2 regions of the Clostridium estertheticum genome follow, and region 1 is predicted to be linked to the other one. Evidence: a T-box and tRNA genes for the amino acid it is inferred to sense, from the RefSeq annotation. Region 1 holds a T-box; the other holds one or more tRNA genes.
What was found. The T-box of region 1 lies ahead of serS (serine--tRNA ligase). A T-box ahead of a tRNA ligase gene usually reads a tRNA of that ligase, here a tRNA-Ser.
Positions count from the first base shown of each region.

Region 2: it encodes a tRNA-Ser, which carries the amino acid that the T-box ahead of serS (serine--tRNA ligase) is inferred to sense. The anticodon was not compared.

Region 1 is NZ_CP015756.1:6,579-23,482, forward strand. It holds gene gyrA (DNA gyrase subunit A) at 1-2,177, shown strand, start outside; rRNA gene A7L45_RS00040 (16S ribosomal RNA) at 2,702-4,215, shown strand; rRNA gene A7L45_RS00045 (23S ribosomal RNA) at 4,515-7,453, shown strand; rRNA gene rrf (5S ribosomal RNA) at 7,583-7,699, shown strand; tRNA gene A7L45_RS00055 (tRNA-Ile) at 7,708-7,784, shown strand; tRNA gene A7L45_RS00060 (tRNA-Ala) at 7,788-7,863, shown strand; gene A7L45_RS00065 (HD domain-containing protein) at 7,984-8,478, shown strand; gene A7L45_RS00070 (transcription repressor NadR) at 8,628-9,143, shown strand; gene A7L45_RS00075 (DUF362 domain-containing protein) at 9,204-10,367, shown strand; gene A7L45_RS00080 (UPF0182 family protein) at 10,373-13,102, shown strand; gene A7L45_RS00085 (NAD(P)/FAD-dependent oxidoreductase) at 13,210-14,643, shown strand; gene A7L45_RS00090 (DUF1667 domain-containing protein) at 14,657-14,920, shown strand; T-box leader at 15,041-15,248, shown strand; gene serS (serine--tRNA ligase) at 15,351-16,634, shown strand; tRNA gene A7L45_RS00100 (tRNA-Ser) at 16,800-16,890, shown strand.
Region 2 is NZ_CP015756.1:1,268,965-1,285,868, reverse strand. It holds gene A7L45_RS06040 (hypothetical protein) at 1-755, opposite strand, end outside; gene A7L45_RS06035 (DUF3892 domain-containing protein) at 770-1,051, opposite strand; gene A7L45_RS06030 (DUF262 domain-containing protein) at 1,566-2,786, opposite strand; tRNA gene A7L45_RS06025 (tRNA-Ser) at 3,415-3,506, opposite strand; gene A7L45_RS06020 (ABC transporter substrate-binding protein) at 3,765-4,703, shown strand; gene A7L45_RS06015 (FecCD family ABC transporter permease) at 4,725-5,756, shown strand; gene A7L45_RS06010 (FecCD family ABC transporter permease) at 5,789-6,772, shown strand; gene A7L45_RS06005 (ABC transporter ATP-binding protein) at 6,802-7,584, shown strand; gene A7L45_RS06000 (hypothetical protein) at 7,640-7,843, opposite strand; gene A7L45_RS05995 (dimethylarginine dimethylaminohydrolase family protein) at 7,920-8,699, opposite strand; gene A7L45_RS05990 (sigma-54 interaction domain-containing protein) at 8,869-10,230, opposite strand; gene A7L45_RS05985 (putative ABC exporter domain-containing protein) at 10,264-11,826, opposite strand; gene A7L45_RS05980 (ABC transporter ATP-binding protein) at 11,823-12,524, opposite strand; gene A7L45_RS05975 (methyl-accepting chemotaxis protein) at 12,688-14,403, shown strand; gene A7L45_RS05970 (MOSC domain-containing protein) at 14,513-14,947, opposite strand; gene moaC (cyclic pyranopterin monophosphate synthase MoaC) at 14,947-15,426, opposite strand; gene moaA (GTP 3',8-cyclase MoaA) at 15,431-16,390, opposite strand; gene A7L45_RS05955 (MogA/MoaB family molybdenum cofactor biosynthesis protein) at 16,422-16,904, opposite strand, start outside.

The sequences.
Region 1 (16,904 bases):
AGATGCTTCGCGATATTAATAAAGATACAGTAGATTTTGTTCCTAACTTTGATGGAGAAGAAAAAGAACCATCAGTACTTCCTTCAAGATTTCCGAATCTTTTAGTTAATGGATCAACAGGAATTGCAGTAGGAATGGCAACCAATATACCTCCACATAATTTAATAGAAGTTATAGATGGAGTACTTATGGTTATTGAAGATTCAGAAGTTACTATAAGCGATTTAATGACAAAAATAAAAGGACCAGATTTTCCTACAGGTGGAATAATACTCGGACGAGCAGGAATAAAAAGTGCTTATGAAACAGGAAGAGGAAGGATACTTGTAAGGGCTAAAACAGACATTGAAGAGAATAAAGGTAGAAATACAATAATAGTAACAGAGTTACCTTACCAAGTTAACAAAGCAAAACTTATAGAAGGTATCGCAGACCTAGTAAAAGATAAAAAAATAGATGGAATATCAGATTTAAGAGATGAATCAGATAGAGAAGGTATGCGAATTGTTATAGAACTAAAAAGAGATGCAAATCCTAATATAGTATTAAATAGGTTATTTAAACATACCAGGATGCAAGATACTTTTGGAGTTATAATGATAGCTCTTGTAAATAATGAACCACTAACTTTAAATCTAAAACAAATTTTAGTTTACTATTTAGAACATCAAAAAGACGTAATAAGAAGAAGAACTCAATTTGATCTTGATAAAGCACTAGCAAGAGCCCATATCTTAGAAGGTTTGAAAATTGCGCTAGACCATATTGACGAAGTAATTCGTTTAATAAGAGCATCAAAGACCATTAGTGAGGCTAAAGAAAGCTTAATGAGTTCGTTTGATTTATCTGAAAAACAAGCTACGGCTATTGTTGAAATGAGACTTGGAAGACTTACAGGCCTTGAAAGAGGTAAAATTGAAGATGAGTACAACGAATTAATGAAAACAGTAAATTACTTAAAAGGAATATTAGCAGATGAATTAGTATTATTAAACATAATTAGGGATGAATTAATAGAAGTTAGAAATAAATATGGTGATACTAGAAGATCATCAATAGAAAAAAATCCATATAGCCTAGATGAGGAAGATTTAATACAAGAGCAAGATATTGTAATAACTTTAACTCATGCAGGATATATAAAGAGACTTCCAGCTGATACTTATAGCTCTCAAAAAAGAGGGGGTAGAGGGATACAGGGAGTTACTACAAAAGAAGATGATTTTGTAGAACATATCTTTATAACTACTACTCACAATAACATTTTATTCTTCACAAATAAAGGAAAATCATTTAAGTTAAAAGCTTATGAGATTCCAGAAGGTGGAAGAACAGCTAAAGGAACAAACCTAATAAATATTATACCACTTGCAAGTGATGAAAAGATTCAAGCGGTTATATGTCTTAAAGAGTTTGCTCAGGATAATTATCTTGTAATGGGAACAAAAAATGGCTTAATAAAGAAAACATCATTAGATAAATATTCAGCTATTAGGAAGAATGGTTTAAATGCAATAAACTTAAGAGAAGATGATGAACTAATTGGAGCTGCAATAACTAATGGAGATAGTGAAATGTTGTTCGTTACTAGAAATGGTTACTCTATAAGATTTAGTGAAAAAGATGTAAGAGGTATGGGTAGAACTGCAACCGGGGTTAAGTCATTAACCTTAAGAGAAGAAGATATCGTAGTTTCTATGAATATAGTTACACCTGAAGAAGAACTTTTAGTTATAAGTGAAAATGGATTTGGTAAGAGAACTTTAGTTTCTGAATACTCACTTCAACATAGAGGTGGTAAGGGAGTAATAACTTATAAGGTATCTGCCAAAACAGGAAAACTCGTTGGGGCAAGAATAGTAAAAGATGGCGACGAAATGATACTTATAAACAGTAATGGTATTGTTATAAGATTAAATGTAGCTGGAATATCGACCACAAGTAGGAATACTATGGGAGTTACCTTAATGAAGAACGGAGATGGAGATAACATTGTAGCTATTGCTAAAATTAATAGCAGTGATGTAATTGATACGGATGAGGAATCTTCTGATGGAGAGATGAATTACGAAGTTGTACAAGAAGACTCTGCACAGGATGGCATTAAAGAAGCTTCTGTTAATGAAAATCAGGATATAGATGTAGTGGATAATACGACTGATAAAACAGAAGAATAAAGTTCTAAAGTACTTATTTGAATATATTTCAAATAAGTACTTTTTTTGCTTTATAAATAACTAACCTAGTGTATCCCAATGCTTAATTTGGAGAAAAACAGAGGGATATAAAGAAAAAAATAGTATAATCTGTGGAGAAGTAGAATTTTTGTAAACATAGTATCAAATAAATTTGATACAATATATCTTGTCGTTACGAATTAATAGTAACAACAATTTAAGTTTAAAGGCTGCATAGTTTTCTTAATTTAAAATAACATTTTACAAAATAGAAAATATATATTGACAATCAAAGTAATAACAGATATAATAGTAGAAGTCGTCACATGATGACAAAGCAAATTGGTCTTTGAAAATTAAACAGAGAAATAGGTAAAGAAATGAAATAATATTTTATTTTAACCAGTCAATTACTTTAGTAAAAGTAATATTTAGTCGTAAGACTAAAAAGTATGTAATGAGCTTGCTAACCAACTTAACAGTTGGCGCAGATTAATTATTTCAACTAAAAAAGTGTAAACTTTTAAATTGAGAGTTTGATCCTGGCTCAGGACGAACGCTGGCGGCGTGCCTAACACATGCAAGTCGAGCGATGCGATCCTTCGGGGTCAATTAGCGGCGGACGGGTGAGTAACACGTGGGTAACCTGCCTCAAAGAGGGGAATAGCCTCCCGAAAGGGAGATTAATACCGCATAATATGTTTTGATCGCATGATCTTAACATCAAAGGAATTCTTCGGAATTTCACTTTGAGATGGACCCGCGGCGCATTAGCTAGTTGGTGAGGTAAAGGCCCACCAAGGCAACGATGCGTAGCCGACCTGAGAGGGTGATCGGCCACATTGGAACTGAGACACGGTCCAGACTCCTACGGGAGGCAGCAGTGGGGAATATTGCGCAATGGGGGAAACCCTGACGCAGCAACGCCGCGTGAATGATGAAGGCCTTCGGGTTGTAAAGTTCTGTCTTCTGGGACGATAATGACGGTACCAGAGGAGGAAGCCACGGCTAACTACGTGCCAGCAGCCGCGGTAATACGTAGGTGGCAAGCGTTGTCCGGATTTACTGGGCGTAAAGGATGCGTAGGCGGACATTTAAGTCAGATGTGAAATACCCGAGCTTAACTTGGGTGCTGCATTTGAAACTGGGTGTCTAGAGTGCAGGAGAGGTAAGTGGAATTCCTAGTGTAGCGGTGAAATGCGTAGAGATTAGGAAGAACACCAGTGGCGAAGGCGACTTACTGGACTGTAACTGACGCTGAGGCATGAAAGCGTGGGGAGCAAACAGGATTAGATACCCTGGTAGTCCACGCCGTAAACGATGAATACTAGGTGTCGGGGGTCGAACCTCGGTGCCGCCGTTAACACATTAAGTATTCCGCCTGGGGAGTACGATCGCAAGATTAAAACTCAAAGGAATTGACGGGGGCCCGCACAAGCAGCGGAGCATGTGGTTTAATTCGAAGCAACGCGAAGAACCTTACCTAGACTTGACATCCCTTGCATAACTCAGAGATGAGTGAAGTCCTTCGGGACAAGGTGACAGGTGGTGCATGGTTGTCGTCAGCTCGTGTCGTGAGATGTTGGGTTAAGTCCCGCAACGAGCGCAACCCTTATCATTAGTTGCTACCATTAAGTTGAGCACTCTAGTGAGACTGCCCGGGTTAACCGGGAGGAAGGTGGGGATGACGTCAAATCATCATGCCCCTTATGTCTAGGGCTACACACGTGCTACAATGGTGAGTACAAAGAGATGCAAGACCGCAAGGTGGAGCCAAACTCAAAAACTCATCCCAGTTCGGATTGTAGGCTGCAACTCGCCTACATGAAGCCGGAGTTGCTAGTAATCGCGAATCAGCATGTCGCGGTGAATACGTTCCCGGGCCTTGTACACACCGCCCGTCACACCATGAGAGTTGGTAACACCCGAAGTCCGTGAGGTAACCGTAAGGAGCCAGCGGCCGAAGGTGGGATCGATGATTGGGGTGAAGTCGTAACAAGGTAGCCGTAGGAGAACCTGCGGCTGGATCACCTCCTTTCTAGGGAGTAGATGTATTGACTTCGGTCGATGCAATAGAAGAATTTAATTATTCTTCAAAATATCTATTGTAATTACTCGTTCCTATTTCTCTGTTTAATTTTGAGAGACTAATTATATTAACTCTTAGGAGCTAATTAATTAATAGTTTTTCTTAAAATGTTCTTTGAAAATTGCACAGTGTATAAAATTGTTTTAAAAAGATTTAGATCCACGAGAGTGGTTATAGGTTAATTTATTATGATTTCGCAAAATTAATATTAAGAAACAAAATAGTCTATGTAAATAGACAGAATCAAAGGTCAAGCTACAAAGGGCGCATGGCGAATGCCTTGGCACTAGGAGCCGAAGAAGGACGCGTTAAGCTGCGATAAGCTTTGGGTAGGCGCAAATAGCCTGTGATCCAAAGATTTCCGAATGGGGGAACCCACATAGTAACAACTATGTACTGCATACTGAATAAATAGGTATACAGAGGTACACCCGGGGAACTGAAACATCTAAGTACCCGGAGGAAGAGAAAGAAATATCGATTTCCTAAGTAGCGGCGAGCGAAAGGGAATGAGCCCAAACCTAAGTCTTTGACTTAGGGGTTGAGGATAGATCATAAATACTGCAATTCTTTAATTGAAGATAGCTGGAAAGCTGCTCCGCAGAAGGTAATAGGCCTGTAAATGAAAAGGAAGAACAGTCAGATCTAATCCAGAGTACCACGAGACACGTGAAACCTTGTGGGAAGCTGGGAGGACCACCTCCCAAGGCTAAATACTACCTAGTGACCGATAGTGAAGAAGTACCGTGAGGGAAAGGTGAAAAGAACCCCGGAAGGGGAGTGAAATAGAACCTGAAACCGTGTGCCTACAACCGGTCGAAGCACTTTTTATGTGTGACGGCGTGCTTTTTGTAGAACGAGCCAACGAGTTACGATATGTAGCAAGGTTAAGTACTTAAGGTACGGAGCCGAAGGGAAACCGAGTCTGAATAGGGCGTTCTAGTTGCATGTCGTAGACCCGAAACCGGGTGACCTATCCATGGCCAGGATGAAGCGGAAGTAAAATTCCGTGGAGGTCCGAACCACGTTGGTGTTGAAAAACCATGGGATGAGCTGTGGATAGCGGAGAAATTCCAATCGAACTCGGAGATAGCTGGTTCTCCTCGAAATAGCTTTAGGGCTAGCGTCGATTAATTGAGTAATGGAGGTAGAGCACTGAATGGGCTAGGGGCTGACAACAGTTACTGAACCCTATCAAACTCCGAATGCCATATACTTTTATTTCGGCAGTCAGACTGCGAATGATAAGATCCGTAGTCAAAAGGGAAACAGCCCAGACCATCAGCTAAGGTCCCAAAGTGTAAGTTAAGTGGAAAAGGATGTGGGATTTCTAAGACAACTAGGATGTTGGCTCAGAAGCAGCCACTCATTCAAAGAGTGCGTAATAGCTCACTAGTCAAGAGATCCTGCGCCGAAGATGTCCGGGGCTAAAACTTACCACCGAAGCTATGGGTTTACACAATTGTGTAAGCGGTAGAGGAGCTTTCTGTACTGGCTGAAGTCATACCGTAAGGAGTGGTGGACGGTACAGAAGTGAGAATGTTGGCATGAGTAGCGAGAGTTAAGTGAGAATCTTAACGGTCGAAAACCTAAGGTTTCCTGAGGAAGGCTCGTCCTCTCAGGGTTAGTCGGGACCTAAGCCGAGGCCGAAAGGCGTAGGTGATGGACAATCGGTTGATATTCCGATACCACCAATGGACGTTATTAGAAATGGGATGACGCAGGAGGATAAGATGTGCACACTATTGGATGTGTGTCTAAGCATTTAGGCGGAGCAAGCAGGCAAATCCGTTTGCTCTTAACGCTGAGATGTAATGGGGAAGGCAATTTATTGCTGAAGTATCTGATTCCACGCTGCCAAGAAAAGTCTCTATCGAGGATATTGGTGCCCGTACCGCAAACCGACACAGGTAGGTGAGGAGAGAATCCTAAGACCATCGGAAGAATTACTGTTAAGGAACTCGGCAAATTGACCCCGTAACTTCGGGAGAAGGGGTGCCTACGTAAGTAGGTCGCAGAGAATAGGCCCAAGCAACTGTTTAGCAAAAACACAGGTCTCTGCTAAAGCGAAAGCTGATGTATAGGGGCTGACGCCTGCCCGGTGCTGGAAGGTTAAGGGGATTAGTTAGCTGAGAGCTTGCTCTCGGCGAGGCTATGAACTTAAGCCCCAGTAAACGGCGGCCGTAACTATAACGGTCCTAAGGTAGCGAAATTCCTTGTCGGGTAAGTTCCGACCCGCACGAATGGCGTAATGATTTGGGCACTGTCTCAACAGTACATCCGGCGAAATTGTAGTTCCAGTGAAGATGCTGGATACCCGCGATTGGACGGAAAGACCCCGTAGAGCTTTACTGTAGCTTAGCATTGAATTTCGGTATTGTCTGTACAGGATAGGTGGGAGACTACGATACATGGGCGTCAGCCTGTGTGGAGTCATCCTTGGGATACCACCCTGACAGTACTGAGGTTCTAACTGGAGGCCATGAATCTGGTCACAGGACATTGTTAGGTGGGCAGTTTGACTGGGGCGGTCGCCTCCGAAAGAGTAACGGAGGCGCCCAAAGGTTCCCTCAGCGCGGTTGGAAATCGCGCGAAGAGTGCAAAGGCAGAAGGGAGCCTGACTGCGACACTTACAAGTGGAGCAGGGACGAAAGTCGGGCTTAGTGATCCGGTGGTACCTCGTGGGAGGGCCATCGCTCAACGGATAAAAGCTACCTCGGGGATAACAGGCTGATCTCCCCCAAGAGTCCACATCGACGGGGAGGTTTGGCACCTCGATGTCGGCTCGTCGCATCCTGGGGCTGAAGTAGGTCCCAAGGGTTGGGCTGTTCGCCCATTAAAGCGGCACGCGAGCTGGGTTCAGAACGTCGTGAGACAGTTCGGTCCCTATCCGTCGCGGGCGTAGGAAATTTGAAGGGAGCTGTCCTTAGTACGAGAGGACCGGGATGGACAAACCTCTGGTGCACCAGTTGTCACGCCAGTGGCATCGCTGGGTAGCTATGTTTGGAAGGGATAAACGCTGAAAGCATCTAAGCGTGAAGCCCACCCTAAGATGAGATTTCCCATTGTCCACACGTAAGTGTGGTGCAAGTAAGACTCCTGGAAGACCACCAGGTTGATAGGTTAGAGGTGTAAGCATGGTAACATGTTCAGCTGACTAATACTAATAAGTCGAGGGCTTGACCAAGATAACATAAGTAACAATTAATATTAATAATGCGAATACTGTGCAATTTTGAGAGAATATCTCATAAAATGTATTGACAATTTAACTATTGCTTGGTATACTTTTAAAGTAAGGTTAATACCTTATAAATTTGGTGATTATGGCATGAAGGTAACACCCGTTCCCATACCGAACACGAAGGTTAAGCTTCAATGCGCCGATGGTACTGCAGGGGTGACCTTGTGGAAGAGTAGGTTGTCGCCAAATATTCATATGGATCTTTAGCTCAGTTGGTTAGAGCTACCGGCTCATAACCGGTCGGTCTGGGGTTCGAGTCCCTGAAGGTCCACCATATGGGGATATAGCTCAGCTGGGAGAGCACCTGCCTTGCACGCAGGGGGTCAAGGGTTCGATTCCCTTTATCTCCACCAAAAAACAGTCTATATTAGACTGTTTTTTATTTCGTTAAAAATTAGTTGTAAATTAATAAAAATACTCAAATGAAATGTGTAAATGAATAAAAAAGTTTAGAATATGAAGGGAGAACTACATTGTCACTATATAGAATAAAGCAGTTTTACAGATCAATGGTTGCTAAACTTAATGATAAAGATGTAGATTTCCTAAAAACTTATTTAAAAACTTATGAATTGAAGTTATTTAATAAACTACCTACATATGAACAAAAGCATTGCATAAATGTAGCTAGAGATGTAGAAACAAATTGTAACAAAAGAAAATTACAATCAATTAATTTGATAAAAGTAGCATTGTTACATGATATAGGCAAGATATATAGTACAATGAATCCAATAGATAAAGCTATAATGGTTATATTGCATAAAATAACAAATGGAAAAATTAGAGCATTTAACAAATTAAAAAATGTTAATATGTATTATAACCATGGAGAGATAGGTTGTAATTTATTGAAACAATATGGATACGATGATAGATTTTTATTTTTGATAAAAAATCATCATAACAATAGTATAATAGACGATATAGAATTGAATATATTAAAGGAATGTGATAATAAAAATTAAGAAACTAATAATAGTTTCTTTTTTTATAACTATTTATAATAAATTAAAAAAAGTATATATAAATGGAATAATTTATATATTATAAAACATTTTTAAGAACTAGTGAAGAGTGCTAGAATATAATTAAATACATATACTAGGAGGATGAAATGAATTCAAAGGAAAGAAGAGAATATATTAGAAATCTACTAGTTACAAATAATAATACATATAAAGGTCAGTTTCTAGCAGAAAAATTAGGAGTCACAAGGCAGGTTATTGTAAAGGATATAGCAATTATAAGAGCAGAAGGAGTAAACATAATTGCAACTCCAGAAGGTTATTTGATTCCTAGTGAAGAAAATAATTTTGTGCGGAGAGTAATAGCAGTTTCACATGGACGTAATGACATATATAATGAGCTTGAATGTATTGTTAAGTTCGGAGGGGTGGTAGAAGATGTAACAGTAGAGCACCCTTTATATGGCGAAATAAGAGCAATGATTATGATAAAATCGCTTATGGATATCGAAGTATTTACAAAAAAATTTAAAGAATCAAGTGTTCAGCCATTATCATATTTAACTAAAGGTATACATTTGCATACTATAAAGGCGGATAATGAGGAAATTATAGAATCTATTATAAAAGAATTAAAAGAGAAAAATTATTTAATTTCTGATTAGTTTATTTTTGTAATATTGAAGCTCCGCAGGAGATGATTTATTTAATAAGGGGAGATTATTATGGAAAATGTTGCACTTTTAAAATGCGAACAATATGATGTTGATTTAATAGAAAAAAAGTTACGGGAAGGATTTGAATTATTGGGTGGAGATGAATTTTTAAGAAAATTAATACCTAAAGATAGTAAAGTACTTTTGAAACCTAACATGTTAAGTGTTGAAAGCAAGGAGTCACCAGTGGTAACTCATTATGCTGTTTTTGAGGCAGTAATTAGAATTGTTAAGGAATATTCAAATTATGTTAGCTTTGGTGATTCACCAGGTTTTGGTGATTCAAGGAAGGCAGCAGAAAAATCTGGTCTTATGGAAGTTGCAGATAGATATGGGGTTAAATTTGAAGATTTTAAAGAATCAGTGCATGTTAGATTAGATAATTCTATTTTATGTAAATCGTGGAACGTTGCTAAAGCTGCTTATGACGCAGATGTTGTTATAACACTTCCAAAGCTTAAAACACATGCTATGGCTTATTATACAGGGGCTGTAAAAAATCAATTTGGATGCATACCGGGAACGCAGAAGGCAACTTGGCATACAAGAATGCCCGATGCAAATAATTTTTGTAAGATGCTTCTGGATTTGAATACCGCTGTAGGGACTAATTTTGCTATCTTAGACGGTATAATTGCGATGGAAGGTAATGGTCCTAAAAGTGGTCAGGCGTTTAATTTGAATACTTTAATTATGGGACAAAGCTTAACGGCTGTAGATTCCACTGCAGTTAGGATTATAGGTTATGACAACCCATTAGATACACCAGTATTAAAAGAGGCATACGATAGCAATTGGGGAGTAGTGCTTCCAAAAGATATAAACATACTTGGAGAAAAATTAGAGGATATGAAAGCAAAAAACTTTAAACTATGCCGAAAGGGTGGTAATTTTTATTTTATAAACCCAGCTGTAACTAATTTTTTAAGGGGAATGATAGCACCAAATCCAACACTTATTCAAGAAAAATGTATAGGGTGTGGTAGGTGTGCAGAGGTATGTCCAGAGAAGCCAGTGGTGATTACAATGGTTAAAAATGGAGATAAATTAAACCCTAAATGGAATATGAATGAATGCATTAGATGTTTTTGTTGTCAAGAATTATGTCCAGTTGGTGCAATTGAAACAAAATATTCAACTCTAGGAAGATTACTAAAATTAAATAAGAGGTGAATCTTGTGAAAGGGAAAAAAACAATAGTAACTATTATCGTGATAATAGTATTTATTATAATTTTCTTAGGTAACATAGTTAAGCTGGCCATAAACATTCAATGGTTTAAAGAAGTTGGCTATTTATCTGTATATTTTACTAAGATAACATCAATTTTAAAGTTAATGATACCAGTATTTATAGTAAGTTATATATCAATATGGACATATTATAAAATAGTTAAAGGAACTATTTTAAGAAGCAAAAAGGTCGAAGAGGGTAATAAAAATAAAGAAAAGATAAAACGTAGTATTAGTATTCTAATTAATACTATAATTTCTTTTATAATATCTTTTAGTTTTGCATCTAAATATTGGTATACAATATTACAATTTGCGAGTACTACAAAGTTTAATTCTGTAGATCCATTATTTAAAAAAGATATTTCATTTTTTATATTTAAACTTCCATTAATTGAATCACTATATAAGATGTTTATAATTCTTATTGTGTGCTTAATGATAATTACCATAATAACGTATATTATATTAAGGTCAAAGGATTATATAATGTATCCAAGAAGAAGGAATAATTTTTTTGTACTTAAAAAGTTTAAGAATATTAGAAACGTAAGAGGCGAATTAACTAAATTTGCAGGAAGGCAGCTTGCCGCTTTATCTTTAATTGTAATACTCTTAGTGTCTTTAGGATATTTAATTAAATCTTGGGATCTAGTATATTCACAAAATGGAATAGTATTTGGAGCAAGTTATACGGATGTAAATGTAACATTAAGGTTTTATGAGGTAATATCGGTAGTATCTTTAATATCTGCCATAATAACATTTATAAGCATATTAACAAATAAAATAAAACCTATAGTTATATCTTTTGTTGTGATAATTGTTTTAATTATTGGGGAAAATATAACATCAGTTTCAGTTCAAAAATTTGAAGTTCAATCAAACGAAAAAACTCTAGAAAAACCTTATATTCAGTACAATATAGATAGTACAAGAAAAGCTTTTAATATAAATAATATAGATGAAATACCATTTGAGATAAAAAATGATTTAACAAAAGAGGATATTAAAGAAAATAAAGATACCGTTAATAATATAAAAGTAAATTCTTATAAACCGGCGTTAGAATTTTATAATCAATTCCAATATTTAAGGTATTATTATGGATTTAATGATATAGATATTGATAGATATAATATTAATGGAAAATATAATCAAATATTTATAGCACCGAGAGAAGTTAATTTAGAGTCGTTAAAAGGTAATTCAAACACTTGGCAGAATAGACATTTAGTTTATACACATGGGTATGGCGTTGTTGTGAGTAAGGTGAATTCTGTAACTAGTGAAGGACAACCAGATTTCATAATTAACAATATACCACTAGAAAATAAAACAAATATAAAGTTAGCTAATCCCAGAATATATTTTGGTGAAAAAACCAATGATTATAGCATTGTTAATACTAAAATTGGAGAGCTTGATTACCCTAAGGGCGGGGAAAACCAAATGAATAGTTATGAAGGTATGGCTGGAATAAAGATGAATATTTTAAATAGAATTCTATTTGCAATAGATCAAAAAAGTGCTCAATTTTTATTATCTGACGACATTACGTCTAAAAGTAAAATATTAATTGATAGAAATATACTTGAAAGAGTAAAAAAAATTGCTCCGTTTTTAACATATGATAATGATCCATACATTGTAATAAATGGAGGAAGGGTATATTGGATTATAGATGCATATACAACTTCAAATAGATATCCATATTCACAGCCACAAGATGGCAAAAATTATATAAGGAATTCAGTTAAAGTAGTTATTGATGCATTAGATGGAACTCCTGACTTTTATATAGTTGATAAAAATGATCCTATAGTAAATAGCTATTCAAAAATATTTCCCGAATTATTTAAAAATTTAGAGTCAATTCCAAGTGGTATAAAAGAACACTTTAAATACCCAGAGAGGCTATTTAGTTTGCAATCAAATCTCTTAGAAAAATATCATATAACAGACCCAGAAGTATTTTATAATGGAGATGATGTATGGTCGATAGCAACAAATCAAGAGAAAATTGAAGCTAAACAAGAAAAGATTGATGCTTCTTACTTAATAATGAAATTACCAAAGGAAAGTAAGCAGGAAATGGTTTTACTTGAATATTTCAATACTAAAGGTCGGGATAACATGGCATCGCTGTTTGGAGCAAGGATGGATGGAAATAATTATGGTAAAATGGTCTTATATATATTGCCACCAAAGCAAACGGTGTATAGCCCAGTATTATTTAAGCAACAGATAAATCAAGATACTGTAATATCAAAGGAATTATCACTCTGGAATACGCAAGGGTCTCAGGTTCAATTTGGAGAAACAGTAATTGTACCAATTAAGAATTCTCTGCTTTATGTAGAGCCTATGTATTTAAGGGCTAAGGGTAAAACAAGTATACCAGAGATGAAAAAAGTTATAGTATCTTATGGTGGCAAAATAATTTTAGATGATAATATAGAATTAGCATTAGAACAAATATTTGATATTAATGATAGAACTAATATATCTAAATCTGTATACAATTCAGATTTAGATTCTAAAACATCGGATAATATAAAAATTGCTAAAGATCTATATAATAAGGCAATGGAAGCCAAAGGAAATGGTAAAATGGATGAATATGAAACATATATAAAACTATTAGGTGATGTGCTTAATAAGGTAATTAAATAGAATATATTTAACATAATCTAAAAAGTTTTTATATACTGCGTCGTATGTTTAAAAAAAGGATATAATAACAATGTAAAGAAAAAGTTTAGGTATGCTGGAGGGTTATAATGGATTATGATGTACTTATTTTAGGCGGAGGAATAATTGGATGTGCAGTAGCTTATGAAATTTCAAAATATAATCTTAATATAGCTGTTATTGAAAAAGACTATGATATAGCAGATGATGTAGCATTAATAAATACTGCTATGATATATAATGGCGTTGAGAGTGAAGATACTTTAACCGCAAAGCTTGAACGCATGGGAAATAAAATGATGGATACTATAAGTGCTAAATTTAATATTCCATTCAAAAGATGTGGTTCCTTAATACTTGCTCAAACTGATGAAGAAGTAGATATAATACAAGGAATATATAATAGAGCAATAGATAGAGGAACAAAGGATGTGCTTATTTTAGACCCTGAATATATATATGAGATGGAACCAAATCTAAATGTAGACATAAAAAAAGCACTATATTCTAAAAATACAGGTGTAATTTGTCCATTTGATTTAGCATTATCCTATGGCGAAGTAGCATTTGATAATGGTGTTAAATTTAAACTAGAAGAAGAAGTAATAGACATTCAAGAACTAACAAAAGGTTTTAAAGTTATTACCAATAAAAATAAATTAACTTGTAAAATGGTAATAAATACAACGCCATCGGAAAATTACAGCATAGGAAATGAAAAAGAAGTTAATGAAAATAAAAAGAAACCTATCATGAATGGAAATGATATAGATAATAATAAGGGAGTATCGAAATATATACTTCTAGATAATAATGAAAAAACAAAATATTCTCATGCATTATTTATGATAAATTCTAAGGGCGAGAGGACTTATACACTTCCAACTATGGAAGGAGATACAGTAGCCGCTATTAGTATAAGAGAGAATGTTAGTTATGATGAGGTAGTAAAAAGGGTGTCTAAGATAACAAGTGTCGTGGATGATATGAATGTTAAAATGTTTTTGGATTGGCCTTTTTTCGAAAATCCTATGGTAATAGATGATAGCAGTATAGACGAAGGACTTATTCAAATCAAAGGAAAACACTACGGTCAAGTTACTATGACACCAGCTATTGCAAGTATCGTATGTGAGAGTGTAGTGAGTAATATGAAGTGTAAACTTAAAAAAGATTTTAATGATAAAAGAAGAGAAAACTATAAATTCCGCGATTTGTGTGATGAAGAGAGAAAAAGAGTTATAGAGCTTGATGAAAAATATGGTAGAATAATATGTGGATGCCAAAAGGTAACCGAGGGTGAAATAGTTGATGCTATACGGAGACCTCTTGGTGCAAGAACAGTAGAAGGTGTTAAAAGGAGAACTGGCGCTGCATTTGGAAATTGCCAAGGGGCACATTGCTTAAATAAAGTCGTTTCTATTTTAGCCAGAGAGACCAGTAAAAAAATGACAGAAATAACTAAGGACTCAAAAGACTCTAATATTTTGTTATGTAGAATAAAAGAATTTAATAGTATGTAGGGGATGAGTATACTTGAAAGAAGAAACTAGTTACGACATTAATGAAAATGAAGATGTATTAACAACTTTAGTTAGGATAAAGGGTTCTGATTTATGTAATGTGGTTTCAGTAAAAACGAGTAAACCTATTAATAAGAAGATGTGGATAGAGTGCTCTAAGGCATTGAGTAGAATACATGTGGGGCCACCTATAAAAATAGGTGATGTAGTATGTAAAAATTTACTTAATACCGGAATTGATATTATCTGTACTAAAAATGTTGAGAGAAATAGCTAGTACATATAATTTGACATTAAAAGTTTTTATTGACTTTATAAAAAATTAGATGTAATGTTTTATATAAAATAAACCATATTACTTTGAAATTATTAGCATAAAAGTATAATTTAATAAAGTATAAAACCTATGATGAAAATAGTAACAAAATATAAAGGTTAAGAGAGTCAGTGATTGGTGTAAACTGATACCTTCATTTTTGCGAATCCACTTCCGAGGGACTGTGAGTAGCAGTACGGTATAACCGTTATATTTGATAAAGAGGATTAGATATTTATATTTATATTTAATCAAGTAGGGTGGCAACGCGGAGTCTTTCGTCCCTTTTTTTAGGGAAGATGACTCTTTTTTTATTGTATTTATAATCTAGGTATCTTAATTAAGAATTTAGAATGACAAACATTTATAATATATTTAAGGAGGAATAATTATGTTAGATTTAAAGAGAATAAGAAATAATCCGGAAGAAATAAAGGCATTGATGGCAGACAGAGGGGAAAATTTTAAAGTATCATTAATTGATGATGTTGTGTATCTTGATAAAAAAAGAAGAGATATATTAACAAAGGTAGAAGAGTTAAAAAACAGAAGAAATACTGAATCTGCACTTGTACCAAAAATGAAAAAAAATGGTGAAAGCGTAGAAGAAATAATGGTTGAAATGAAAAAGCTTTCAGATGAAATTAAAAACTATGATGCTGAGTTATCTGAGGTAGATGAGAAAATCAAAAATATTATGTTAAGTATCCCAAATATCCCTAATAAAAACGTACCACTCGGCAATACAGAAGAAGATAATGTTGAAATAAAAAAATGGGGAGAACCATCAAATTTTAAATTTGAAACTAAAGCACATTGGGATTTAGGAATAGATAATGATATTTTAGATTTTGAAAGAGGCGGAAAGATCACAGGTTCAAGGTTTACAGTTTATAAAGGCCTTGGAGCAAGACTTGAAAGAGCATTAATAAGCTACTTTTTAGATTTACATGTGGACACAAATGGATATACAGAAATATTGCCTCCATACATGGTTAACAGGCAAAGTATGATTGGCACTGGTCAACTACCTAAATTTGAAGAAGATGCCTTTAAGGTAGCTAATACAGACTATTTCTTAATACCTACAGCTGAGGTGCCGGTTACTAACATATATAGAGACGAAATACTAAATGGTCAGGATCTTCCTATAAAACATGTTGCATATAGTGCGTGTTTTAGACAAGAAGCAGGATCAGCAGGAAGAGATACAAGAGGACTTATAAGGCAACATCAATTTAATAAAGTTGAGCTTCTTAAATTCACAAAACCTGAAGATTCTTATGCGGAACTTGAAAAATTGCTTGCTGATGCAGAATCAGTCTTACAAGGACTTGAACTTCCTTATAGAATAGTTAAAATATGTAAAGGCGACTTAGGATTTACAGCTTCATTTAAATATGATATTGAAGTTTGGATGCCAAGTTATAATAAGTATGTTGAAATATCAAGCTGTAGTAATTTTGAAGATTACCAAGCAAGGCGTGCAAATATTAGATATAAGGACAATAAAAAAGATAAGGCTCAATACATCCATACACTTAATGGATCGGGAGTAGCTGTTGGAAGAGCGTTAGCTGCAGTGCTTGAAAACTACCAAAATGAAGATGGATCAATAACTATACCATCAGTTCTATTAAAATATATGGGAAAAAATACAGTAATAACAAAATAAAAAGATTATTGTAAATATAATATAATAAATATACGCTTTAATATTTGATATTAAGGCGTTTTATTTATTGCAATTGAGATTTATTGCATGAAATATACAAAAAAACAATAAATATGTTGACAATGAATATTTATACTGATATAATATATTTTGTTGCTACAATATGGAGGGATGGTCGAGTTGGTTTAAGGCACCGGTCTTGAAAACCGACGTACGTGAAAGCGTACCGTGGGTTCGAATCCCACTTCCTCCACCATTTTAAACAACGTA
Region 2 (16,904 bases), 1.3 Mb from region 1:
TTGGGCTTATTGGACTCAAATATAAAGATACCTTTTTTAATAAAACCATAAATTACGTATCCCCAAAATCCTTGGTCTCCTATTGCCATGAAGTCTGGTACATTTTTTGCAATTGCTTCATGTCTTTTGCTTATAATGGCTTTGTGCCTAGTTGGTATCGTATTTAGAATTGCACCAAGATATGACTTTGCCTTTTTCCAAGGATATTCACCTTTAGGAAACACAGTCCAGGTTAACCTTTCCATAGTTATTGTTTGCTTAGGAGTATATTTTTCAGTCAATGTTTCACATACTCCAAACATCTCAAGATACATATTTATAGTATGCTTTATTATATTTTTATTCTCATGTGTATATATTAATAATGGTGAAAGTAACAAGCCATTTGTGTATATAAGCTCAATTTCCGGTGGTGGAATTAGATTGCTATGATAACACTTTTTTGTACAATAACGTGTGCCATAATGGTCATTACCATGCCAATCCACTATATGATACTCACTCTCAAAAGTCCTATCCTCCCTGGGAACAGACTTATCGATAACCCATCGCCCGTTTGCATTAAAATTTGTAACACTTTTAATAGGTCTTGGTAAGAAAGCATATTTCTCCGACAAATCTCCTAGAAGTCCATATTTTCTTACCTCATCACAATACATTTCTACATTTTGTAGTCCAATATAAAGATGCTCCCCTTCTTGAAACTCAGAAAGGTATTTATCAATATTTCGTATTCTCTTGCCATTAATTATCATCTCTTTACCCTCCCCTATTCTCTAGGTAGGCTTAACAAGTTGTCAATTGATGTACTGTTTGGTGATGATTTTACATATTTCTCATAGTTAGGTGATGGACTCGTCATAGGTATTAAGTTTGGATATGGGTGAATATCTACTTGGATTCCCTTATTACTTTTCACCAAATAATCATATACTTTATCTTTTTTATAAAAACCATCCTGTTCACACTCCATTAAATAAATACTATCAATTTCTAATAAATTATTAGATGTTCCACATCCAGATTTCATTTTAATTTTAGTTGCCTTCATAAATAAATCCTCCTTAAAATAATGAATTTTATCTTATATTTATATATAAACCCACGAAAAATACAATTGCAATACTACTTCTCTCCTACTATTGCACCTAGTTTATCGCTAAAAACATTGACAATATTCACTACTTAATGTAAGATAATTTCTTGTGATAAGAAATTTAAATTTTTAAATAATGAATTTGTTTTTAGAAAAGCTTCAATGGACGGCAATCTATTGAGCTTTTTCTTTTTCTTTTGGGGATTTTTAAATTATTATACTGACATATTAAATGATACCTTGTCCATAAACTACTGATTGACTTACTCTTATCCTTTAACATAATAAAGTATTTTACACTACCCTATATAAACTAATTGTATATCGCGTTTACATTTTTTTTAATTGTATACATTCTAGGAACCCCATTTTTATATTATTCTAGAATTTATTAATTATCTAACTGCTATTAATAAAACAATTAAAGTCTCTATTAATTCAGTTCTAGATTTAATTAAAAGAACAAGTACTAATTTACTTCAGCCATTGGAATCATATTAATTAATTTGTAATACTCTAGTCTCTTAGTAGTGTTAACCATATTCGTAAATTCGATATTATTAAACCAATTAATCAAAAATTCTTTTCTTACTTCTGATAACTCTTCATTATTACCATAAACAAAATATCCCATTGCAAACGTAATAAATTCCATTCTGATTGGAATGTCCAGTTCATTACTATCAATAAACTCAAGTGTCAATTCTAAAGAATTCAATGTCATTTCAAATAATTTTTTTAATTCTTCTGTATCTAAATCACAAATTCTACCTTCTTTAACATCAGAAGCAATAGGAGCTATTTTTTTCGTATCAATTTTTGAAAATAAATAATCATATGCTGGATTTAAAGCTGCTAAAGGATATGAAACTTGAGTTGATTTACTTGTAAATATTTCGTTATATTTCTTGTCAACTAACTGCTTAATAAATTTACTAATATATTCACTATGATAATCAACATCTTTTATCTTTAATCTAGATAAACGCATTTCTTTAAGTGGTATTTTACTACCTGCATTGTTAAGTATCTCAAACCATTTCATTTGTTGCTTCTCATCAAGGTTTCTGGCTAAATTCACAGTATATCTATAACCTAAAAATTTATTTCTAATAAGAGAAAGGTATGTGTTTAATGAACTATCTTGTAATTCTTTATGCTTTCTTACATAATCATCAAAGATTTTAAAATCCTTATTATATATAACACCAACAGGTATTTGTCCTTCTATAGGAACATCAGAATCTTTTAATACTACAATTTTGCCAGCCTCTAAATCTACCACATAATTTTTAAAATCTTCATGCCCAATATAACACTTATAATTTGTAGAAATTCTTTGCTGACCATCTGTTAAAGAGTATACTTCTCCGCGGATTCCAATTAATTTTTCTCTAGTCATCAGACTTATTTGAGAACCATATTTTACATATATATCTTCTTGTGGGTCAAATCCAAAGTCCAAATGGCACATTGAAATTGGCGAGACTGCTGCAAATCCATTTAATTCAAAAGATAATAAATCGCTTCTTTTTACTTCAGTCCATCGCAACCCTGTTTGAAAAATTGGCATCACAATTTTACCCTCATCAACTCTTCTACAAATATCCTCAATAGTCATAATCATTGTTTCTCTAGAAGGGTCAATTTCTATTTTATTCTTAAAACTCTTCTTTAACTTTAAACTCATAATATCACCTCTCTACTTTTCTTAATTATACTGCTGCAATAAATTATTGTCAATACATTATTTGTTATTTATATAAATTTACTTAGCAGCAATACTTTTTCTTTATTTTATTCGCTTTTTTTATTGGCTGCAAAATACGCTGCGCAATTTTATCCTTTAAACAGTATGTCAAATTTCAAGAATAAATTAGAACATAAAATAGCCCTTGCCTAAATAATACTAATCAAAGGTTTCACTAGTTGAAGCGAAGCATATCAACTCAACCTAATAAAAAGTAACAGTTATTTGTGATACGATTCACCTTTCATCATTTTAATCCAACTAAATTATAGAATAAATAAAACCCTCAACTAAATTCAATTAGTTGAGGGCTTCACTGGTGGATGCGAAACACATCAACCTCCTATCAATAAAAAATCACCGTTATTTGTGATACGGTTCACCGTACCATATTATAAATCTATTTTTTCATATTCAAATCATCCATTTTGATAATATAAAAAAATACTTAAAATCCATTTCCGTTTAGTCTTTCCTATTTTGTCGTCAAACCGGCGTCACATGCTCCTTTTTTATTAAAAAATCATACTAAAATGGCTCTAGCACAATCTGCTAGAGCCCTTGATTTTGGCGGAGAAAGGGGGATTTGAACCCCCGGAACGGAATAACCCGTTCGCCTGTTTTCGAGGCAGGTACCATAGGCCACTCGGACATCTCTCCATATATTAAGTTACCTTTAATATTATACCATATAATTAAACTATTTAAAATATTTTTTTATTTATAAGTTCCTTGCCCTTTTTTAGATATATTCTAGGTTCAAAATAAATTATTGACATACTTAATAGTTCTGATATAATAAATATTGTATTTGACTGATAATGATTCTTAATTTCATTTTCATTTAAAATGATAATTTATAATTTACTTAATCATTATTTTTATACATATTAACTTAAACAATTTAGGAGGATTTCCATGAAGAAAAAAAGATTATTCGTAGTATTAACATCCGCTTTAATTTCTGTTGCTGTTTTTGCAGGTTGTTCAAAAGCTGCAGAACCGGTTAAGAAAGTAAGTGTAACTAAAGTGGTTAGTACAATGAAAGGCAATGTAACGGTGCCCACAAGTCCTAAACGTATAGTTGATATATCTGGATCAACAGAGGAATTATTAATTTTAAATCACACACCAATAGGTACAGCCAATGCTGATTCTTATAAAACTACCGAAAAGCCAAGTTACCTAAAAGATAAATTGAACTCTTCTAAACTTGTAGGTTTTTCAATGATGGAAACTATGGATATGGAAGCTATCCTAAAACTTGATCCAGATTTAATTATAATGAGCGAGAGGCAAACCAAAATATATGAACAATTAAAAGCTATTGCACCAGTTGTAATGCTTAAAGATTATGCTAATGATTGGAGATCAAAACTAACAAATATCTCCAAGCTGTTTGGACAAGAAAAAGATGCTCAAAAATGGTTAGTATCTTACGATAAAAAAGCTATAACAATAGGTAATGAAATTAAGAAAACTAATGGCACACAAACTTACCTTACCGTACTCGCTAGCGCAGGCAAATATTACATTTTTAGCGATGCAGCTATAGGTTCAATGTTATTATCAGATATGAAATTATCCCAACCTAAAAACATGCCAAAACAAGAGGGAATAAGTTTACCAGTAGTAACTATGGAAGGTTTATCATCAATTGATGCAGATCATGTTGTAGTTATAGCAACTGATGTGGATAAAAAGGATTTATTAAGTAGTTCTGTTTGGAAAAGCATGAGAGCTGTAAAAGCTGGAAATGTTACACTGCTTCCTAGTTCTCCATATTTTGCACAAGGTTATTCTCCAATAGGAAGAGAATTATTACTTGATTCAATAAAGAAAGAATTTGTGAAATAATCTGTGAGGTGCATCACTTTAATGAATAATATAATACTTAATCAAAAGAAGAAAAAGATGAATAGACTTATTATGAGTACATTTATAATTGTAATTGGACTTATTATACTGTTTTTCGGAATTGTTTTGTCAGTATCCCTTGGTGCAAAACATATAGATTTAAATACAGTCTTGAGTATCATGCTTTCACCTAGCAATGATATAAACTCAAAGATTATCCACGATATAAGACTTCCTAGGGTAATTGCAGCTGCTCTAGTTGGAGCATTTTTAGCAGTATCAGGTGCTATAATGCAAGGAATAACAAGAAACCCAATTGCTGACCCTTCAATAATGGGAATTACCCAAGGTGCAACTTTTACAATAGCTATAGCCTTTGCAATGAAGGCTAATATCGGTTCTTCAGGTTTAATGATTTTTGCTTTTATTGGAGCTAGTTTAAGTGGGATAATAGTATTTCTTTTAAGTTCTAGATCTATTAAAGGAGTTAGTCCCATTAAACTTGTTTTAGCAGGCACAGCTTTAGGTACCCTTTTAATATCTCTTGCAACTGCTATTGCAATGTACTCTAATTTATCTCAGGAACTTAGTTTTTGGATTGCAGGAGGACTTGTTACTGCGAAATGGGAAGGTGTAAAATTATTAGCCACGTTTGGTACATTCGGAGTCATTGCAGCTATAATTCTTTCTCCTAAAATAACCATTTTGAGCCTAGGAGAAGAAATTGCCATAGGTCTTGGTCAAAAAACTAACATTATAAGATTTATTGGAATAGTAATCGTAATAATATTAAGTGGTAGTTCCGTTGCAGTTGCCGGTAATATTGCTTTTCTTGGTCTTATTGTCCCCCAAATTGTAAGGAGTTTAGTTGGACCAGATTATAGATTTATAATCCCATGTTCTCTAGTTCTTGGCGCAAATTTACTAGTTTTTAGCGATATAGCCGCTAGAATGATTAATCAGCCTTATGAAACTCCTATTGGCGCATTAACTGCACTTCTTGGAGTACCTTTCTTCATATATATCGTAAGAAAGGAGGCAAAATCATTATAGAACATACACATAAAGGAAAGAAAAAACTAATTTTGATTATAAGCATTTTATCTATTTTGCTCCTTTCAATATTTATAATTAGCTTTAATATAGGAACCTTTGCTATAGGTCCTATTGATGTAATTAAAACATTCTTTGGACAAGGAGATAAAAAACAGGAACTAGTACTTTTCACTATGAGACTTCCACGAATAATTATAGCTCTACTTGTAGCAAGCGCTTTAGCAGTATCCGGAACAGTACTTCAAGGAATAACTAAAAATGATCTCGCAGACCCTGGTATATTAGGTATAAGTTCTGGTGCAGCACTAGCTGTAGTTATTTATATATATTTTATGAATGGAAAAGCATATTCTGATGTAAATTTACTTACTATATTTACTATGCCTATTATAGCTCTCTTTGGAGCAGGCTTTGCGGCCTTCCTTATTTATACTTTAGCATGGAAAAAAGGTATAAATCCCACTAGATTGATCCTGATGGGTATAGGTATCAATTCTGCTTTTTCTGCTATATTGGTTCTATTTCAATTTAGATTTTCAACGCAGGATTTTAACAAAATAATGATTTGGACCTCAGGAAGTATTTGGGGAACTAATTGGAATTATGTTATAGCAACGCTCCCTTTTGTATTCATTTTTACAGGACTTATAATTTATAAGGCTAGATACCTTGATGTTTTAAGTTTAGGTGACGAGTTATCAGTCGGACTTGGCGTGAATATAGAAAAAGAGAGAAGGACACTACTAATATATACCGTGGCCTTAGCAGGAGCAGCTACAGCTGTTGCAGGAACCATAGCATTTTTAGGGTTGATTTCTCCACATGTAGCTAGAAAACTTGTTGGACCAAAGCACAAATTATTATTACCAACTTCAGCCTTAGTTAGTTCAATAATTTTATTGTTGTCTGACACTATAGCTAAAAACGTTTTAGCTCCTATTGAAATGCCTGTTGGAATAGTTGTTTCAATTATTGGGGTACCCTATTTCATTTATTTGATTATGAAAGAATAATTATGAATGCTTAGCTTAGGAGGCTCAATATGAATAGCATAAAAACTGAGAATCTTTCTATTTCTTATGGAGATTCTGACATTGTAAAAGATTTAAATTTAAATATACCTCAAGGAAAAATTACAACTATTATAGGCTCAAATGGTTGTGGAAAATCAACCATATTAAAAACTATTGCAAGAATATTAAAACCTAAAAACGGAATCATATACATAAATGGTAATGACATTCAAAGTTTAAGTTCGAAATCAATAGCAAAAAAAATGGCGGTTTTACCTCAAAGTCCCGAGGCACCAAATGGGTTAACTGTAGGTGAACTTGTAGCCTATGGAAGATTTCCTCATCAAAGTGGATTTGGTAAATTAATGGCCAAGGATAAAGAAAAAATAGATTGGGCACTAAAGATAATTAACATGGAAGAATTCAAAGATAGGCCTATAGAGTCATTATCCGGTGGACAAAGACAAAGGGTATGGATAGCTATGACTCTCGCACAAGAAACAGAAATTTTATTATTAGATGAACCTACAACTTATTTAGATTTAGCACATCAGTTAGAAATTCTACAATTATTGGATGATTTAAATAAATTACATGGACAAACTATTGTCATGGTAATTCATGATTTAAATAACGCAGCAAGGTTCGCAGATTATATGGTTGGAATTAAAGATGGTAACATAGTTTGTAGTGGAACCCCTAGAGAAATAATGACTAATGATAATCTAAAAAAGATATTTAACATAGATGCCGTAGTTGTTGATGAACCTATAAACCATAAACCAGTCTGTATTACCTATAACTTAATATAGATTTAGTTTAATCTCAAAAATAATATTAAGGCAGGATAATCATCCTGCCTTAATGTTATTTTCTATTAATACCTTTGTTTGCAATTGAGCGACCATATAATTTTTCTTTTTCTTCTTCCGTAGCATCACTAGGACCGCTCGTCATGTTAGGCATGTTATACATTTGAGTTACCTTAGCGTTTGAAGCCCCACTAACATCCTCATTATCTCCTGATTGTTCATCAGATTGTTTTGTTTCCTTTAAATTATATTTATTCATAAATATGCTCCCTTCTAATATAAAATTACACTGCATATAACCAGTGTATTTCATAGTTTACCCAATTATGTTAACATTAATCCTTTGGTAATCTAAGTGAAAGACAAGTAAGTCCTCCGTCCATTTTTTCAAATTCAGACATATCCACCTCAATAATTTTAAACCCTGCATCTAATAATGCTTTTTTTGAATTTTTAAATCCTGTTGGAATGATAAGATACCCATTTATTAAAATACAATTTGCTGAATATGACTCGTTATCATCTACTTTAATCACCTTAAACTCTTTAAAATCTTTAAACAACTTGTGTTCTTTAAATTCTCCAGTGGCAACAAAAATATTGTTTTCTAAGTAAACTAATCCTGTTTTGAGATGAAGTATATGAAGTACATCTGCAGTAGATGATGTATATCCATATTTGCTAAGTATTTCTGTGAGCTGTCTTGCACCTTCTGCATTAGTTCTCTTAGATTGACCTATATAAAAATGATTTTCTACCCTTAATATATCTCCCCCATCCAAACAAGCCTCTCCACTTAAATATTCTATGTTGACATAAAACTTTTTCAAAACATCAATAATTCCTTTTTCTTCTCCCTTTCTTGACTCTGCACCAGGCTTTGTAATAATGGCACATTTCTCTGTTACAATAGCTACATCCTCAACAAAAGTTGAATCTGGATATCGCTCATCAGCTTCCAATACCAACACATTGCATCCACATTTCTTTAAAGCTTCTATGTAATCCTCATGTTGTTTTACAGCCTTCTTATAATCTGGCTTACCCATATCTGAAGTAGTAATCCCCTCAGCGAAATTTTTGCTTAACTTTCTTACAATTACATTTTTTATCATAGTAAAATCCCCTTTCGTTTTATCTTATACATCTTACACAGCAAAATTTATGCCAATATGCTATCAACCTACTTATTCTATAAACAGGTTAGTCTAAGGGAATATAAAAAATTTTCAAGTTAATAAAGCGAAAAAAATTTTGCCTTTACGCAAAATTTTTTTCGCTATACTATATATTATATTTTGACAATTTATAATTTAATGCTTGCCTTGATATTTTTAACATCTTTGCTGCCTCTGTTACATTTCCCGTGTTTTTTATAGCATATACTATAATGTCTTTCTCATAACTTTTTACAAGTTCGCTTAACGATTTATCAGACGCCACAAGACCTGCCGCACAATTCTTCTCACTTTTCACAGAAAACATATAGTCTGGAAGATCCTCCACTGCAATTTCATTACTATATGTTATATTAAAAGCAGATTCTATCACATTTTTTAATTCTCTTATATTTCCTGGCCATAAATAATTTTTAAATACTCTTAGAACCGATTCATCAAGCCCCTTAATCTCTTTCTTCATTTTTCGATTATATTCTTTTATAAAATAACTAGACAAAAATTCAATGTCATTTTTTCTATCCTTAAGCTCTGGAAGACTAATTTGAAGTACTCCAATTCTATAAAACAAATCTTGTCGCAGTTTATTTTCCCTAATAGATTTTAATGGAGATTCGTTTACCGCGGACAAAATTCTAACATTTACCCTTATACATTCAGTTGAACCCACTCTTCTAATTTCCAAACTTTCTATCGCTTTCAATAGTTTCGCTTGCATAGATATTTCCATAGAATTAATCTCATCTAAAAAAAGAGTACCACCATCTGCCGCTTCAAATAAACCCTTTCTATTTTCAGCGCCTGTATAACTACCCTTTACCGTACCAAACAAAATACTCTCAAGTAATGTAGCCGGTATAGCTGCACAATTTTGAGATATAAACGGCTTTGAAACTCTGCTACTATTTTTATGTATAGCTTGAACCACCATTTCTTTTCCCGTGCCCGTTTGTCCATAAATTAGAACTGGAGAATCAGATTTCGCTACTTTTATTATCTTTTTCTTAATATCTAACATATTTTCATCATTAGTTATAATTTGATCTATATCATATAGTTGCCTTTTTTCTTCCTCTCTTTCTTTCAATCTTAATGTTATATCTTTCCTTTGTTTTTCAGGTTCAATATATATTGAAACCTCTGCTACTCCTATAATCTTTTCACCTGATTTTACTGGAAATGTTGAATTAATTGCATCTATGGCTACGCCTTTATAATTCACAAGATGTTGTTGTTCATTTAAAATAGCTTTACCACTTTTTAACACCCTTAACAATGTACTGTTTTCATCATTTAGATTAGGATATATGTCCCAAAGATATCTTCCAACCAGTTCCTCATCATAAAGATTATTAATATCTTTTCTAAAATTATCAGAATATTCAATAACACCCTTTTCATTAACCATTACAATAGCATCTATATAATTATGTAAACTTAGAATTTGTTTAATATAATTCTGTAGCATAAAACCACCTCAATTTAAAATTTATCCAGCGATCTACAATTCAATATTATCAAATACGCCCCTACCTAAGAATATTATTAAAGCACTAAATATAAGATTATATGCTATAAATGATGTGTAGGCTATAACTACTCCAACAAAACTACTAGACGAACTATATAATACGGTAAGAAGAATTATAGCAGGTGTTACTATCCCAACTAATATCATAATTCTCATAAATCCCGTAGTTACTATATTATCACCACCGCCCAAAAGTCTCCTAGTTAGGATTCCTCCATATATAAAAAGAGAACCTATTGATTCAAATGCTACTATATTAAGAATAATAAGCATAATGCTACTTTTAAATAATATTCCTGTTATCAAAAACACTATAGTCCCATCAATAAGGTTTTTTATATTATCAACTACAGTTGCATAGATAATTTTCTTAAACGTATGATCAGGCAGCATATATATATACTGGTTTGATAAATCTTTTCGCCATTTGCTTGCAAAATTAGATATTAATTGAAGATATATCATTCCCCCTAAGATCATTGCTAGATCCTTAGTTGGACCATATAGGCCAACAGTTATTGCTATAACAACATAAATAACGGTCCCTATATTTATAAATCCAAACCCTGTTTTTTTATACTCTAGTATTTGTCTCCAAAATATAGCGGAGGCAAACTTTCCTTTTCTGGTATACTGAACTTTTCTAACTCTAGGTTTTTTACCAGATTTCAAAAATATTTGCTCACCATTCCTTGATGCAGAGATTGCAGTTTCTTTATACTCAGTTGAAGCTAAAACATCTTCATAGTAGTCAAGTTTCATAGAGTAAATTATGTAACAGCAAATAGCACCTAATGCTATTATTAAAATAGTATAAATAATAAACACTGTACTAATGCCATTCATTGAAGCCATTATAATTTCTCTTACCCAACCGTATACTGGAATATAAGGGATTATAGGACTATTTAGCATTGATATAATAGCCTTACCTGGTGACATAGTTACATATAATTCTATAAAATAGCCTGTTAATATAACTATTCCTAAGCCTTTAAAAATATTTCTTATCATTGTTTTGTTTTTTACACTTTTAGAAGCTGTGGAATACAATAATATTTTTAGTATTGATGTGAAAATAAGCATAATAAATAATCCAAAAACAATTACTAAAATTCCATAGGACTGAATGTTACTATAACGACTAAGAGTGTATCCTTGAAATAGAACAAAAACCACTGCTATAAATGAAGAATATATTTGTTTTATAAATCCATATATTAAGACCTTTTGGGGGCTAATAGGAGCTGTAAATATAAAATTTATATCCGCACCTCTAAAAAAAGTAGCTCCTTTATTTATTGATGAATAGATATCTGGAGCCGTAAATATTAAAATAACACATCCGACAATAGTACTATATAACATTGGATCCAAAATACTTTTTGCTCTACTAGTATCTTTATTAACAAAAAATACAAAACACAAAGATATTAAACATAATATGTATAAAACAAGCTTTAATGGTTCATGCTTTAACTGAAGCAACCAATTTTTTATAGATTTTCTTATTATATAAAATAATGGCTTCATACATTTCCCTCCGTTACATCAAAAAAGAGTTCCTCTAATGTCTCATTTCTACTCTTAAGCTCCTGCTTTGTACCAGATAGAACTATATTCCCATTTTTCATTATAAGCACCTTGTCCCAGAAATCATCAACGCTATCTATTATATGGGTGCTTATTAAAATAACTGAACCTTTTTCTTTAAGCTCAACAATTGCTTTCTTTAATTCCTTAATTGCCTTAGGATCAAGTCCCATTAATGGCTCATCAAATAATATTACCCTTGGTCTTATTATTAGAGCGCAACAAATGCTTACCTTTTGCATCATACCCTTAGACAATTGTTTCCCAAGTTTGTCTTTCTTATCACTTAAATCAAATCTTTTAAGTAATTCTTCAGCCTCATCCTTATAGTCTTCTATTCCATAAGCCGCAGCTATATATTCTATATGCTCATAGACCGTTAGCAAATCAAACATAGCTGAAACTTCCGGAACATAAGAAAATATTTTTTTTGCATCAATGCTCTTATTTGGGTGCCCACAAATTTCAATGTACCCATTATATTTTAATAATCCAGCAATAGATTTTATTGTAGTACTTTTTCCAGCCCCATTGGGGCCTAAAAGAATGGCAATTTCACCTTCGTTAACTTCAAAACTAATATTGTTTACAGCTATTTCTTTAGAGTATTTTTTAGTAAGATTTTGTACAATAAGCATGTTACTCATCTCCTTAAATAAATATATATATTTTAATTATACCAAATATTCCTATTATTGTACAAATGCATGGTTTAACGCTTCCCTATTAAAGAAATTATTATCATAATAGTTAAGATATTCTATAATTAGACGATAATATATATAAAAGGTGGGATAATACGTGAAAATAAATTTAAAAAGAATGAAAAACACAAAAATTACAACAAACATAATAATAATTTGGATTATATCATTGCTTGCAACACTCTCAGTAGGCGCTATTGGTTATACTAATACTAGTAAAATGTATGCTATTAGTAATGATGTTAACAGTACCGTTATTCCAAAACTTAAGGATTGGGGTGATGTTAATGGATATATGGGTGTCCTTCGAAATACTTTAACTAAAATAATTGATAGACCCTTTGACAAAAAAAATGAAACTGGGATGTTAGATTTAAACAGTAAGATTACTACAATTATTAATAGACAAGTCATAACATCGAGGGGTGATTCAACAGAAGCTGCTTTAGTAAAATCAGCAAAGGATGCTTATGAACATTATTACTCATTCATTCCAAGTATAATTGATCAAAGAAGACGAAATCTTGTTCCTGATAAACAAATAACAAATGTTGATATGGGTGTGTTTGGTACAATTCTTGCCAAAAACATTACAGATCTTGTAGATTATCAAAAACACATTGCCGGTCTTCAAAATGATAAGTCTAGAAACTTATATCATAGTAGTAGTATTACATTCGGAATTATATTTTTATTATCTATTTTAATTTTGTCTGCTATATCTCTACTCATTATTTTAGTATTAAAAAATTCTATTAAAGAATTTACAGATAAACTGCATATATTATCTAATGGAGATTTTACAGTAAAAATTGATACAGAACTAACTAACGAATTTGGTACAATGAATACTGCATTATTAAAAACTATAACTTCAATTTCAAATATTTTAACTAACATTAATCATGATTCGGTATATATTTCAGAGCAAGCACTGTCATTATCTTCACTATCTGAAGAAATGAATGCATCAACTAAAGAAATATCAAGTTCAATTAATGAAGTTGCACAAGGTTCCTCTAGCCAAGCCCAAGAGCTTATGGATATGAGTAGTTCACTAAATTCTTTTGGTAAAACGCTAGAAGATATTACTTTATCAATAACTGGGGTTGATAAGAATACAAATGCTATAAACTTTAAAGCACAAAATAGCAATAATGAATTAACTCATCTTGCTACTTCAATTAATGATATAGCAGTTTCTTTTAAAGATGTTAGCATCAAAATATCAAACTTAACTAATAGTGTTAATGAGATAACAAAAATAACAAATTTAATAAATGCTATTGCAAGTCAAACAAACTTACTTGCACTAAATGCAGCAATCGAAGCAGCAAGGGCCGGTGAGTCTGGAAAAGGCTTTGCAGTTGTAGCTGATGAGATTGGGAGGCTAGCTGAGCAATCTAAAAATTCTTCAGATGATATAAATAATTTATTAAAATCCATACAACAAGAAACTAAAATTGTTACTGAAACTACGGATACTGCAAATGGAGAACTTACAAAACAAATCTCTGTTGTAGATACATCTATATCTTCCTTTAAGGAAATAATAACTTCTATTGAAAATATATTACCTGAAATAGCAGGTATAAATAATTCAATACTCGGTATAAATAGCAGTAAAAATACCATAATAGCATCTGCTGAGAGTACATCTTCAGTATCAGAAGAAAATTCTGCAGCTGCTGAGCAAATATCTGCCGCTACCGAGGAAATGACAACTTCATCAAATGAGGTCGCAATATCGGCTCAGTTACTAAATGATAAAACTGCTTCTATGATAAAGCAGATTGAAAAATTCACTCTTTAGTAATTTTGTCCTTAAATTTACTGTTAACAAAAAACTATATAAAGTAGCAGAAAAACTAGGGTTAACGCTCTAGTTTTTCTGCTACTTTATTATTTTATTTTAAAAAAATTTATTTTTGTACTAGTATATCATCTCCGGCCTGAATATAACCAGCCTCTAGCACCTTAGCAAATATACCTTCTCTTGGCATTATGCAATCACCAACAAGTTTCATTATTTCACAACCAGCATGACATTCCTTTCCTATCTGTGTTACCTCTAAAACTACCTCTCCAATTTTAAGCTTAGTTCCAATAGGAAGTTCATACAAGATTATTCCCTCTGTAGTAATATTTTCAGCAAATTTTCCTGCACTTAATCCTTGAGCTCCCTTTGCTTTCATTTTATCAATGCTCTCAACCCCAAGAAAACTAACTTGTCTATGCCAATCACCTGCATGTGCATCTCCCTCTAATCCATAATTGAATTTGAAGAAACCTTTTTCGATAGGATGTTTTACTACACCTTTTTTCTCGCTTATATTTACTGCAATAACCTTTGCCATTACAATCCCTTCCTTTCAAATATTCCCGATTTTCCCCCGCTTTTTTTTACAAGCATAATATTATTTATAACCATGCCTCTATCAATTGCCTTACACATATCATATATAGTCAGTGCTGCAACAGATACCGCCGTAAGTGCTTCCATTTCAATGCCAGTCTTCCCTACAGTCTTCGTCGTTGCAGTTATCTCAATTTTACTGTTTTCGAAATCGATTTTAAAACTAATATTACAGCCTGATATCATTATGGCATGACACATTGGTATTATTTGCGAAGTGCTTTTAGCCCCCATAATTCCGCCTACCTGCGCTACCGCTAATACATCTCCTTTTGAAATAGACCCATTTTTTATTTTTTCTAGAGTTTCTGTCTTCATTGAAATTGACCCAACTGCTATAGCTTCGCGAACAGTGTCAATTTTTTCAGATACATCTACCATTTTAGCTCTTCCTTCTTCATTTATATGTGTAAATTCCATTCTTTTATCCCCCTATCTGGTACATCATCTTTTCACTTCTACTAATTTTTTCTTCCTCAAGATGATGTTCAAGTGGCTTATCAAAAATTGCTTGTTTTAAAGTATTTGTAAGCATTTCTTCATTATTTAGGTATTGCTTAAGGTTTATCTCTTCTTTTGAATGAAGACACGGCTTAATTGTTCCCGTGGATGTAAGTCTTATTTTATTACAATCCGCGCAAAATTTGCAACTCACTGGACTAATGAAGCCAATCTTTCCCTTTGCCCCTTTAATCTTGTACATTTGAGCAGTGCTACTTTTTTCATTCTCAATTTGAGTTAACTCAGGATGGTTTTTTAGTATTTCCATAAAACTGATTTTGCTTTTATCATAAATCTTTATACCTTCACCTATAGGCATTAGTTCAATAAACCTTATTTCTATTGGCATTTCGCGAGTTAAATTTAAAAAGTCTTCAAATTCTGTATCATTAAACCCTCGCATCAATACAGTATTAATTTTTACTGGTTTTAACCCAAGTGTTAAACATCTATCTATACTTTTCATTACCTTATCAAGATTTCCTATTCTTGTTATACTTTTAAACTTCACATCATCCAATGTATCAAGGCTAATATTAACTCTCTTAAGTCCAGCTTTTTTTAGGTCACTTGCCATGTCCCCGAGTAAAATACCATTTGTAGTTATGGAAATATCCTCTATCCCTTGTAGTTTTGAAGTTTCGTATATTAGTTTATCTATATCTTTCATCACCAGTGGTTCACCACCAGTATACCTTACCTTGTTAATTCCTAATTTTTCTGAGACTTTTACTATTTTAAAAATTTCTTCAAACCGCAGTATATCCACATGTTCTAATTTTTTTATGCCCTGCTCTGGCATGCAATATATACATCTTAAATTACACCTATCAGTTACTGATATTCTTAAATAATTGATATTTCTCCCATGACTATCTCTCACAAAACCATCTCCTAAAATTCAATTATTTTTGCTAGATTCTAGCGCACTCATTAGCTTCCCCTTTAAGTATATCAATACCATGTGGAATTGCTTCAATTATAAATTGAAGATTTTCTACAGCGCCTTTAGGACTACCAGGAAGATTTATAATTAAAGTTTTTTTACGTATTCCTGCAATACTTCTTGAAAGCATAGCCTTTGAAGTAATTTGGAGTGATTTCATTCTCATAACCTCACCAAATCCAGGTACATATTTTTCAATAACATTTTGAGTTGCCTCAGGGGTGACATCTCTTTGTGAAAATCCTGTACCTCCATTAGTTAGAATTAAATCCACTTTAAGATCATCGCATAAATAAATCAATTCTTTTTCTATTTCATCTTTTTCATCAGAAATCATTTTATAGAAACTTATAACATATCCCTTGCCTTCTAATTCACTTCTTATTGCAGGACCTGTCCCATCAATTCTTTCTCCGCGAGAACCTTTATCACTCATGGTTAATATTGCTGT